Regions from separate parts of the Streptomyces sp. NPDC017991 genome, predicted to be linked through region 2. Evidence: riboswitches for the same ligand, from Rfam matches in the RefSeq annotation. Region 2 holds a riboswitch; the other holds the start of a gene.
The links. Region 2 has a riboswitch for cyclic di-AMP ahead of ACH4DZ_RS12740 (M23 family metallopeptidase). Riboswitches for the same ligand answer to the same signal wherever they lie in the genome.
Positions count from the first base shown of each region.

Region 1 (5,795 bases), on a different contig from region 2:
CCCCGGGCAGACCGACCAGATCCGCAACCGCCAGCCGCGCGGCGGTGTGGGAGGCCGCCCGCCCGCCTTCGTCCGCCAGGCCACCCGATACGGCAAGCTCGGCCCGACCCGCACGGACGAGATTTTCGGCAGGGACAGGGCCGCTTGAGCACGTCGTTCACGAAGCGCGGTCGTTACAGAAACCTGCTTCACGATCAGCGTAAACACGGTCAGAGCTGCTGTGATCTGTGGATCTTCAGGATCGCTCCCATCATGACGTCATGCACCTCCTGTACAATCTGTACATTTTTCACAGGAACTCTCCCGGAGGAGGCGTGTGTCGTGACCCGCTCAACAGCCCGACCGTCCATTCGATCGTCCGCCCGACAGTCCGCCCGCTTCGCCCTGCCCGAGTTCACCGAGCGCACCAGCTCGGGGACGCGGACCCTGGACCCGTACTCCAAGCTCCTCGAAGAGCGGATCGTGTTTCTCGGGACGCCGATCGACGACACGTCCGCGAACGACGTGATGGCGCAGTTCATGCACCTGGAGTACCAGGCACCCGACCGGGACATCTCGCTCTACATCAACTCCCCCGGCGGCTCCTTCAGCGCGATGGCGGCCGTCTACGACACGATGCGGTTCGTCAGCTGCGAGGTGGAGACCGTCTGCCTGGGGCAGGCCGCGTCGGCCGCCGCGGTGCTGCTGGCCGCGGGCACACCGGGCAAGCGGTACGCGCTGCCGGGCGCCCGCGTTCTGATCCAGCAGCCGTTCCTGTCCGAGCCGGTCCGGGGACAGGCGTCCGACCTGGCCGTCCAGGCGGACGAAATGCTGCGCACCCGCACCCGGATGGAGGAGATGCTCGCCCGGCACACGGGGCGGAGCCGGGAGCGGATCGGCGCGGACATCGAGCGCGACATGATCCTCGACGCTCGCCAGGCGCTGGAATACGGGCTGGTCGACCGGATCGTCCCCAGCCGCAAAGCCGCCCTCGGCGCGCCCGGCACGTCCGGCGGCTCCGACGCACCCGGCGTGGGGTGATCCGCCGATGCTCCCGCCCGAGTTGCCCCCGCTGCCGGCCCTGACCCGGGCCGAGGCCGAGCTGATCGACCGCTATCTGGAGGTGATCGACCTGCTCGGCCGGATCAACCCGGCCCACTCCGACGACACCTACCGCGGACTGCGTGCGGCCCAGGCGCTGGTGGGCAGGGCCATCGCGCTGCGCGACGCGCTGACCCTGATGCACCAGCGGGGTGAACACGAGCTGCACGCGGCGACCCTGGCGCGGGCCCTGCGCGTCCTCGACGGTGAGCGAAGGGCGGGCCGGGTCGCCCTGCCGCCCGGCTCCGACACCTGACGTACGCCCCTCGTTCCGGCCTCACGCAGGCACTTGACGAGGCGTCCGCAGCAGAGTTGAAACGGACCAGAAGGCGTACCCCCGGTTGGCGTAGCCGAAGCTGCCCCCACAAGCCCGTGGGAGTTGCGCAACGCGCGTACGTCCGGGGCGGAATTAGTCATTCCGGTGCTGGTGCGGGGGTCCTTGAGGCCCTCGACACCCACCCGTGGAACGGGGTGTCCACCCGAACGGGTGAGTGGTGAGTAAGCCCACAAATCGCCGATTCCACTCGGCTTTTGGGACATCAGTGCGTCAAGATCCCTGCGACGACAAGCCCCCGCCAGAAGCGGCGGGGCGGTCCGGGCGGACGCCGAGTCCTGCCGCTGCCCGGATGACCGGTCGACAGAAGTGCATCGGCAGGAGTGGAGGACCCAGGCACGACGGGCCGCCGGAGAGATCCGAGTGGCCCTTGGGGTGAAGCCGCAGCTGCGGCCGGGCAACTTCGCCAGCCCGAATCCGACAGGTCATCCTTCACAGGCGGCTGACGAAGGGTTGCGCATGACTGCGCTCAATCGTGTCCCGTCGCTGTTCAGCAGGGCCGGTACCGCATCGGTTCTCACCATCGCCGCCGTAGGTGGCGGCATAGTGGCCCCGGGCTTCGCGTCCGACGCGGAAGCGGCCACTCCCGCGACGAAGGCACTCAAGGTGGCGGCCTCCAAGAAGGGCTCCCCGTACAAGTACGGGGCCGTGGGACCCAAGCGCTTCGACTGCTCCGGCCTCACGCTCTACTCGTTCAAGAAGGCGGGTAAGAAGCTGCCCCGCACGGCCGCGGCTCAGTACAACAAGACGAACCACGTCTCCTCCTCGAACCGCAAGCAGGGGGACCTGGTCTTCTTCCACTCGGGCCGGAACGTCTACCACGTGGGCATCTACGCCGGGAAGGGACGGATCTGGCACTCCCCGAAGACCGGGGACGTGGTGAAGCTCCAGAAGATCTGGACCAAGAGCGTCTGGTACGGCCGGGTCAGGTGATCCGCCCACGGGGTGGTCGCGGTGATCACCGCGACCACCCCGTGAGGGACCCGGGCACGACGCCCGTACGCGACCCGGGCACGTCCCGGGCACGAGCCGGGCGCGACGCGTGATTTCGGCGGCTGAATGGTTACTCGTTCACTCATGGCCGATCTGCACCACCACGAGGAGCGCAACGAGACCCGTCTTGAGCGCGCCGACCGGAACTTCCTCGAACTCCTCCAGGAGCTTCGGGTCACCCAGACGGGCGTCCAGATCCTCTTCGCCTTCCTGCTGACCCTCGCCTTCACCCCGCGATTCCCGTCCCTCGACACCGTGCAGCGCACCACGTACGTCGTCACCCTGCTGCTCTCGGTCCTGGCCGCCGCGCTCTTCACGGCCCCCGCCGCCGTGCACCGCCGGCTGTTCCGGCAGGGCGCCAAGCCCCTGGTGGTCAATGCCTCGTCCCGGCTCGCGCAGGTCGGTCTGGCCGTGCTCGCGCTCGCTCTCACCGGTTCCGTGCTGCTCGTCGTGGACGTGGCGGTGGACCGGACCGAGGGGATCGCGGCCGGGGCGACCACGCTGCTCCTCTGCGTCGGTCTGTGGGAGGTCCTGCCGTACCTCCTGAAGCGGGCCGCCGACAAGGCCTCGGACGACTAGGGCCGACCGGCGGGTGTTCCGAGAGTCCCGCGCAGCGCCCCCGAAGGCGGTCAGTCGGCCCGGGCCGGTTCCGCGGGTGCCGTCCAGGGCAGCGTGATCGACACGGTCTTTCCGCCCTCTCTGGTGGGCCGGACCGTGAGCTTGCCCCCGGATTCCGCGGTCAGCCAGCGGATGATCACCATGCCCCGGCCGTTGTCCTGCTGGACGGCCGCGGGCAGCCGTTTCGGAAAGCGCGGGTGGCTGTCGGTCACACCGATGCGCAGTTGTTCGTCACGGTCGAGTTCGATGTCCACCGTGAACGTGGGTGACAGTCCGAAGGTGTGCTGTACCGCGTTCGTGGTGAGTTCGGAGACGATGAGCCGAACCGTGTCGGCGGTCTCCGAGTCGGACGGCAGTCCCCATTCGGCCAGGACGTCGGTGACATACGTACGGGCGGCGGAGACCGAGGCGGGATCGCTCGGCAGAGTGACGGATGCTTCCTGGTGGTCTGCCATGCGACGTCGTCCCTTTCCCACGGGACCGGGGTCCGACCGAAGCGGATGACTTCGAGACGGTCCCGGACTGGTGCTTGCGCCAGAGTGCCACTACCTCGGCGTTCGTGGTGCCGATCCACCAAGATATGCATATATCTGTCGCTCGAAGCGGTGAACTCTGCGACCGTCGACCGTATTTGGGCGGGCAGCTGGTTTGTCCTCTACCGTCGGCGTGACGCCGGGCGCCATAGCGCTTGCGCGACGGTCGGAAGGAGACGGCCATGCAGTACGGCCCCGCGGTGCGCCGGCGTAAGCTCGGCGCCGAACTGCGTGCCCTGCGCGCCCGCGCGGGCCTCACGAGCGGCGAGGCGGCACGCCTCGTGGGCTGGCACCAGTCGAAGGTGAGCCGGATCGAGACCGGCCGCAGCGGGGTCAAGCCCGCGGACGTACGGCGCCTCCTGGACGCGTACGACGTCCGGGACCCGGAACTGCACGAGTTGCTGGTCGTGCTGGCGGGCGCGGACGACGACGGCCGACACCACTGGTGGCACGCCTATCGGGGCCTCCTGCCGTCGACGTACAGCGATTTCATCAGTCTGGAGTCGCAGGCCGGTGCCATGCGCACGCTGGAGAACTCCGTCGTGCCGGGCCTCCTGCAGACACCGGAGTACGCCCGCGAGGTGACGCGGGCCGCGGTGGACGGGGCGCACGACGGCAAGGCGGACGCGCTCGTGGAGGTACTGGTGAAGGTGCGGCTCGCGCGCCAGGACGTACTGCGTTCGAACACACCGCTCGTCCTGAGTGCCGTTCTGGACGAGGCGGTACTGCGACGGACCGTCGGCGGACCAGAGGTGATGGCAGGGCAGTTGGAGCGGCTGCGGGAGGCCGCGCAACTCCCTCACGTGCGGATTCAGGTGCTGCCCTTCGGAGTTGGCGCTCACATCGGTGTCACAGGTCCCTTTGTTATTTTTTCGTTTACGAACAGATCTGATCTGGATGTGGTTGTTCTCGACCACTTGACGAGTAGCCTTTATCTCGAACAGAGAGAAGACCTCCAGTCGTACGAGGAGGCCTTCAACTCCCTCCAGGGCCAGGCTCTTTCGCCCGAGGACACGTTGGATTTCATCGCCGGTGTAGCTGACGGCGCATAAGGAGGCACCATGCCCGCCACGCCTCGGTACGTACCTTCCAGCACCCAGCCCGGCGCTCATCCGCACGGTGTGCGGTGGCGGCGCAGCAGCCGCAGCACGGGAATGAACAACTGCGTCGAGACGGCCCGGCCGGACTTCGGCCCGTGGGCCGGACTGCTCGCGGTGCGCGACTCCAAGAACACGCCGGGGCCCGTCCTCCTCTTCGCCCCCACGGCCTGGGAAGACTTTATCCGCGCGCTTCGATGATCACGCCGACGGCCCGGTCGAGCTGCCCGTCGGTGAGATCCGCGCGGGCCGTGAGCCGCAGCCGTGAGATGCCGTCCGGCACCGACGGGGGACGGAAGCAGCCGACGGCCAGACCCGCCGCACGGCACTCCGCGGCCCAGCGCAGCGCCTGCTCCGGGGAGGGCGCGCGCACGGAGACGACCGCGGCGTCGGGCCGTACCGCTTCGAGGCCCTCGGCCGTCAGGCGCTCGTACAGCGCGACGGCCACCGCACGCGCGCGTGCGGCCCTTTCCGGTTCCCCGCGCAGCAGACGCAGGGCCGCCAGGGCCGCGCCCGCCGCCGCAGGAGCCAGACCCGTGTCGAAGATGAAGGTGCGGGCCGCGTTCACCAGGTGATCGATGACGTGGGCCGGCCCGAGGACGGCACCGCCCTGGCTGCCGAGCGACTTCGACAGGGTGACGGTGGTGACGACGTCGGGCGCGCCCGCGAGCCCCGCCTCCCACGCGGCGCCCCGCCCGCCGTCGCCGATGACGCCGAGACCGTGCGCGTCGTCCAGCACCAGCGCCGCGCCCGACCTGCCGGACTCAACGGATGCGCGTGACTCACCGGGCACGTCGGACACACCGGGCTCGTCGGACACACCTGCTTCCCGGCAGGCCGCGGCCAGTGCCGTCAGCGGGGCCGCGTCGCCGTCCACCGAGAAGACCGTGTCGGAGACGACGATCGCGGGCCCGGTGCGCGTGTCCAGCGCCTTGCGGACGGCGTCGGGATCGGCGTGGGCGACAACCTGCGTGGTGCCGCGCGCGAGCCGGCAGCCGTCGATCAGCGAGGCGTGGTTGCCCGCGTCGGAGACGATGAGCGAGCCGTGCGGCGCCAGCGATGTGACGGCGGCGAGGTTGGCCGCGTAACCGGAGGAGAAGACAAGGGCGGACTCGAAGCCGCAGAACTCGGCCAGTTCGC
Region 1 covers NZ_JBIRGP010000008.1:295,479-301,273, forward strand. Annotated here, with positions in the region: gene ACH4DZ_RS24470 (ATP-dependent Clp protease proteolytic subunit) at 322-1,020, shown strand; gene ACH4DZ_RS24475 (hypothetical protein) at 1,028-1,336, shown strand; cyclic di-AMP (ydaO/yuaA leader) riboswitch at 1,684-1,870, shown strand; gene ACH4DZ_RS24480 (C40 family peptidase) at 1,874-2,347, shown strand; gene ACH4DZ_RS24485 (DUF6328 family protein) at 2,492-2,986, shown strand; gene ACH4DZ_RS24490 (ATP-binding protein) at 3,037-3,480, opposite strand; gene ACH4DZ_RS24495 (helix-turn-helix domain-containing protein) at 3,741-4,610, shown strand; gene ACH4DZ_RS24500 (DUF397 domain-containing protein) at 4,620-4,856, shown strand; gene ACH4DZ_RS24505 (8-amino-7-oxononanoate synthase) at 4,837-5,795, opposite strand, start outside.
Region 1: it holds a riboswitch for cyclic di-AMP, as region 2 does, so the genes downstream of both, ACH4DZ_RS24480 (C40 family peptidase) here and ACH4DZ_RS12740 (M23 family metallopeptidase) in region 2, are expected to answer to the same signal.

Region 2 (5,795 bases):
GAAGGTCGTCTACACGACGGACGAGGGTGCCGTGACTGCCGAGCAGGCCCTGCGCGGCCTGGGCGTCGACGTCGTCTCCGTGGGGCCCCACCTGGACTGGCGGGCCGTGCTCACCCACCTCCACGACGTCCGCGGCGTACGCCGGCTCATGGTCGAGGGCGGCGGCCGGGTCCACACCCAGCTCCTCCAGCAGGGCCTCGCCGACGAACTGCAACTCGCCCTCGCGCCTCTCGTGGTGGGGCAGCCGCACGCACCGAAGCTGTTCGGGGACGGCGAATACCCCGGCGGACCCCGCAACCGGCTGCGGCTGGTCGAGACCAGGCCCGTCGGAGACGTGGTGCTCATGCGGTACGTGCCCACCGCGCCCGGCACCGGGCCCGTACCCTTCGCCGCCGACCACCGGTGGCTGCGGCTGGCCTGCGAACTGGCCGCCGACTGTCCGCCCTCGGAGACCGCCTTCAGTGTCGGCGCCGTTGTCGTCGCGGCCGACGGCACGGAGCTGGCCCGCGGGTACTCCCGCGAGTCCGACCCCGTCTCGCACGCCGAGGAGGCCGCGCTCGCCAAGATCGAGCCGGGCGACCCCCGCCTCCCGGCTGCCACGGTCTACAGCAGCCTGGAGCCCTGCGCCCGCCGCGCCTCGCGGCCCGCGCCCTGTGCCCGGCTGATCCTCGACGCGGGCGTGCGCCGGGTCGTCACCGCGTGGCGCGAGCCCGACACGTTCGTCGCCGCCGCGGACGGGAACGGTCTGCTCGCCGCGGCGGGCGCCGATGTCCTCGTACTCCCGGAGTACGAGAGCGCGGCGAAGGAGCCCAACCGGCACCTGAACCGAGGCTGACATCTACCCGTGTGCGTCAGGTCCCGCGAATGGCGTACAGTGGTCTCAACGACGCGGGGTGGAGCAGCTCGGTAGCTCGCTGGGCTCATAACCCAGAGGTCGCAGGTTCAAATCCTGTCCCCGCTACTGAAGGCCCGAGGCCGGAATCCAATGGATTCCGGCCTCGGGTGTTTCCGGGGCGCAACAGGTCCTCGTGAGGGCACAACAGGTCCTCGTGCTCACCCGCCCGGCCCCCGTCCGCTCGCCCCTCCCCGCCGGTCCCGGAACTCTGGACGGAGCGAGTGGTCGAGGGCAGGAGACATGTGGACGGGCGTCGAGCGGTCGAGCAGCGGGCGCCGGGCTCCCTCGGCCGGCCGCCGGACAAGCGGACCGGCCTGTACCCCCGTACCCGCGCGGTCATCCGCGTACTGCCGGCCCTGCTGATCGTCGCGGGTGTCCTGTACGACCTCCTCACCCCGCAGTACTTCACCGCCGCCCCCTTCCTCTCGGCCGCCTCGCTCGTCGCCGCGCCTCTGCTGTCGCTCGGCGCCACCGTGTGGACGGGCGTCGCGGGGACGGCGGCCATGGTCCTCGTCACCCTGCGGTTCGCCGTCGACGAGAGCGGGATCACCGAGATCGCCACCGTGGCCGTCGTGGCCTGCCTCGCCGTCGTCATCAACCGGCTCGTGAGCCTGGGCAACGCCCGCCTGGCCTCCGCCCACCAGATCGCCGAGGCCGCCCAGCGGGCCGTCCTGCCCGAACCGGCCGCGCGGACCGGGGGCCTCGACCTCGCGGTCCGGTACGTGGCGGCGCAGACCGACGCGCTCATCGGCGGCGACCTCTACGCCGTGCAGGACACCCCGTACGGCGTACGGCTCGTCGTGGGCGACGTGCGGGGAAAAGGCATGGGCGCGGTCGCCGCCGTGGCCGTCGTCATCGGTGCTTTCCGGGAGGCCGCCGAGCAGGAGAGCACCCTGGAGGCGGTCGCCCAGCGGCTGGAGCGGTCGCTGATGCGCGAGGGCGTGCGGCGCGACAGCGTCGAGGTCTTCGAGGGCTTCATCACCGCCGTGCTCGCCGAGATCCCGCACGGCGCCCAGCGCGTACGACTCGTCAACCGCGGCCATCCCGGACCGCTTCTGCTGCGCGGCGACGGAACCGTACACACGCTCGCCGCGGCGGAACCCGCGCTGCCGCTCGGCATGGGCGACCTGGGCGCCTGGCCCGACCGGGCGCAGGAGGAGGAGCTGCCGTGCGGGGCCATGCTGCTCTTCCACACGGACGGGCTGTCCGAGGCCCGGGACGAGCGGGGCGTGTTCTTCGACCCGGTGGCACGGCTGTCCGGACGGCGGTTCGCCGGGCCCGACGCGCTGCTCGCCGAGCTGGTGGACGACGTGGCCCGGTACACCGGGGGCGGCGGTACGGACGACATGGCGCTGCTCGCCGTCCGGCGGCCGTGAGGGCGGTGAGGGTTGTGCGGCTGTAGCGGTCCTGATGGCCGTGACGGCCGTGTTGACCGTGATGGCTGTGGGGGTGTCCGGGCGCCTCTCCGGACCTATATCACCTGCAGTAGTCGAACGACGCCCCTGCGCATAACAACTGACGCACCATCAACAAAAGCGGTACCTGTGAATGACGATCAACTCGCCCGATTTACCCCGCTCGCAGTGTTTAAGTCCAGGCCGGGAGCCGTAACGATCATCAGGAACAGCTTGGAATCCGGTGCCTGCGTCTATTAACGTTCGATAACGCAGCGCGGTGTCCCAGCCGTCACAAGAGACGGCTCCGTGCGCACGCGCCGAATCCCGCAAGGGAACCGGGGAACCACCTACATGGGGTGAATCGCGTGTCTTTCGTGGTGGTGAACACCGCGGTTGACGCGCGTAGGAGACCTTCCTGCTCCGAACCCGTCAGCTAACCCGGTAGGCGAGAAGGAAGGAAAGGAGCGCGCCCACGTGGCGTTCAACAGGCCTGCCCCCACACCGTCGTTCATGCCGGACGAGGTGACGGGAGAGACCTCGGGCGAGAAGAAGCCCGACACCTTCGCCTTCGGCGCCCGCAAGGACGACGAGACCTGGGAGCCCTGGAATCCCAGCGCGGACACCGTCGTTCCCGTCCGTGGCAAGCACCGCGTCTCCAAGCAGCGTGGCGGGGGACTCGCCCGCAGCTCCACCGTTCTGGGCGTCGGTGTCATAGCCGCCGTCGGCGCGGGCGGCATGGCCTCCGCGCAGACCGGCAAGCCGCCGGTGTCGATCTCGATCCCCGACCTGCCGAACGTCGGCTCGCTGATCTCCGACGACGAAGAGGCCCCCGAGGGTTCCAGCACGGCGCTCACCGCCGCAGGACTCACCGAGGCCGACGCCGAGGAGGGCAACGCCGACGCCGGTGAGGCCCTGCGCTCGCGCATCATGCTCCAGGCCGAGCTCCAGCAGGACCAGGTCGACCGCGAGGCCCAGGCGGCCGCCGAGGCCGCCGCCGCGAAGAAGGCCGCCACGCTCGCGGCCAAGGAGCAGGACGCGGCGAAGGCCAAGGCCGCCGCCGCGAAGGAGAAGAAGGAGGAGGAGGCCAAGGCGAAGGTCGAGGCCGCGCGCCTCGTCGCGCTCGCCAAGCAGTTCACACTGCCCACCTCCTCGTACACGATCACCTCCACCTTCGGGCAGTCCGGCTCGCTGTGGTCCTCCGGTCAGCACACGGGTCTGGACTTCGCCGCTCCCACGGGTACCCCGATCAAGGCCATTCACAGCGGCACGATCACGGAGGCGGGCTGGAGCGGCTCGTACGGCTACCGCACGGTCCTCACGCTCGACGACGGTACGGAGCTGTGGTTCGCCCACCAGTCGTCGATCGGCGTCAGTGTCGGGCAGAAGGTCAGTACCGGCGACGTCATCGGCCGCGTCGGTGCCACCGGCAACGTGACCGGCGCGCACCTCCACCTGGAGGTCCACACCGCCGGCGGCACGGGCATCGACCCGATGGCCTGGCTGCGCGGCAAGGGCCTCAACCCGTAAGCCGGTCCCCGCGGTCCTGCGACGCAAGGAATACGGCCGTCCGGTCCGGCCGTTGTTTTCGGCATGACTTCTCTTCGCAAGCTGGGTTCGTCCGACCTTGAGGTGTTTCCGCTCGCCCTGGGCGGCAACGTCTTCGGCTGGACCGCCGACCGGGACGACTCCTTCGCCGTGCTCGACGCGTACACGGCCGCCGGCGGGAACTTCGTGGACACCGCCGACGCGTACTCGGCCTGGGCGCCGGGCAACGGGGGCGGTGAGTCCGAGACCGTCATCGGCGAGTGGCTGACCGCGCGCGGCAACCGCGCCGACGTGCTCATCGCTACGAAGGTCGGCGCGCATCCCTCGTACAAGGGCCTGTCCCCGGCGAACGTGCGGGCCGCGGCCGAGGCGTCGCTGCGCCGTCTGAAGACGGACCACATCGACCTGTACTACACCCACTACGACGACCCCTCCGTGCCGGTCGAGGAGTTCCTCGGGGTCCTGGACGAGCTCGTACGCTCCGGCAAGGTGCGGGCGATCGCCGCGTCCAACATCTCTCCCGAGCGGCTCCAGGAGTCCCTGGACGCCTCCGACCGCGAGGGGCTCGTGCGGTACGTGGCGCTGCAGGCCCAGTACAGCCTCGTCTCCCGCGACACGTACGAGGGCCCGCTGCGGGATGTCGCCTCGCGGGGCGGACTGGCCGCCGTCCCCTATTACGGGCTCGCCTCGGGCTTCCTCACCGGCAAGTACCGGGCGGGCGCGGAGGTCGACAGCCCGCGTGCCGGCGCGGCGGGCAAGCACCTCGCGTCGGAGCGGGGGCAGCGAGTACTGACCGCGCTCGACGAGGTCGCCCAGGAACGGGGCGCCGAGATCGCGACCGTGGCCCTGGCCTGGCTGGCCTCCCGCCCCACGGTCGCCGTCCCCCTGGCCAGCGCCCGCACACTGTCCCAGCTCCCGGCGCTCCTGTCGGTAGCGGACCTCACCCTCACGGACCAGGACCTCACCAAACTGACGCACGCGTCCGAATAAGACGCACGTCATCCGCCCGTTTTCAGGGGCGCGGGGAACTGCGCGGCCGACCACGGACGGCCGACGCTGAGGTCTCGGCGTCAGGGGTCACGGCGGGTGTCTTGTGTCTTTAGGGGCGCGGGGAACTGCGCGCTCAGCCACGGACGGCCGGTCGTGAAATGTCGGCATCACGCGTGACGGCGGGTGGCTTGTCCTCGGGGGCGCGGGGAACTGCGCACTACGGCGTCAGGACCGGTACGGGTTGTACGCGGGGTACGGAGGCGGATACCCGTACCCCGGCACAGGCCCGGGCACAGGCCACGGCGCGGGCGCCGAAGCCGGCGCCGTCTCCCGCGCCGCGTACGCCAGCGCCGGCCGAGCCGGCTCCCGCCGCACCCACAGCTCGTGCAGCAACTCCCGCTCACGCACGGCGAAGTCCGCCCCCGCCCGCCCCCGCCGCCCCCGATGGCGCAGAAACGCCAGCGACGTCGCGTACGCCTCGTACTCCGCCACCGCCCGCCCCGCGTCCCGCCCGCCATGATGCGTGGCGTACTCCCGGGCCAGCCGCCGCGCCTTCATCGAGCCGAGGACGAACGGCTCGGGCGCGGCCAGCCACCCGGCCACGGCGTACGAGGGCAGTTCCGTGCGGACCGTGCCCAGTTCGCGCTGGCGGGTCCAGACGGCGAGCCAGGTGAGCAGCCCGAAGGACGGGACCATGAAGGCCGCGTAGACCGCGAAGAAGCCGTACTCGCCGAAGGCCGACGAGCCGTTCCACATCGCGTGCATGCCCATCGCGAGCAGCAGCCCGGTGAGGGGCAGGAGCACGCGCCGCAGCCGGTGGCGGTCCGCCGAGAGCGCCGCGATGCCGAAGCCGATGCCCGTCAGCACGGTGAACAGCGGATGCGCGAAGGGCGACATGATCACGCGTACGAAGAAGGTCGCCGCGGTGACGGAGAAGATGCCCGTGTCGCCGGTGAGCTGGTCGGTGC
Region 2 covers NZ_JBIRGP010000004.1:20,182-25,976, reverse strand. Annotated here, with positions in the region: gene ACH4DZ_RS12755 (dihydrofolate reductase family protein) at 1-835, shown strand, start outside; tRNA gene ACH4DZ_RS12750 (tRNA-Met) at 888-961, shown strand; gene ACH4DZ_RS12745 (PP2C family protein-serine/threonine phosphatase) at 1,138-2,271, shown strand; cyclic di-AMP (ydaO/yuaA leader) riboswitch at 2,598-2,755, shown strand; gene ACH4DZ_RS12740 (M23 family metallopeptidase) at 2,767-3,819, shown strand; gene ACH4DZ_RS12735 (aldo/keto reductase) at 3,883-4,827, shown strand; gene ACH4DZ_RS12730 (PrsW family intramembrane metalloprotease) at 5,053-5,795, opposite strand, start outside.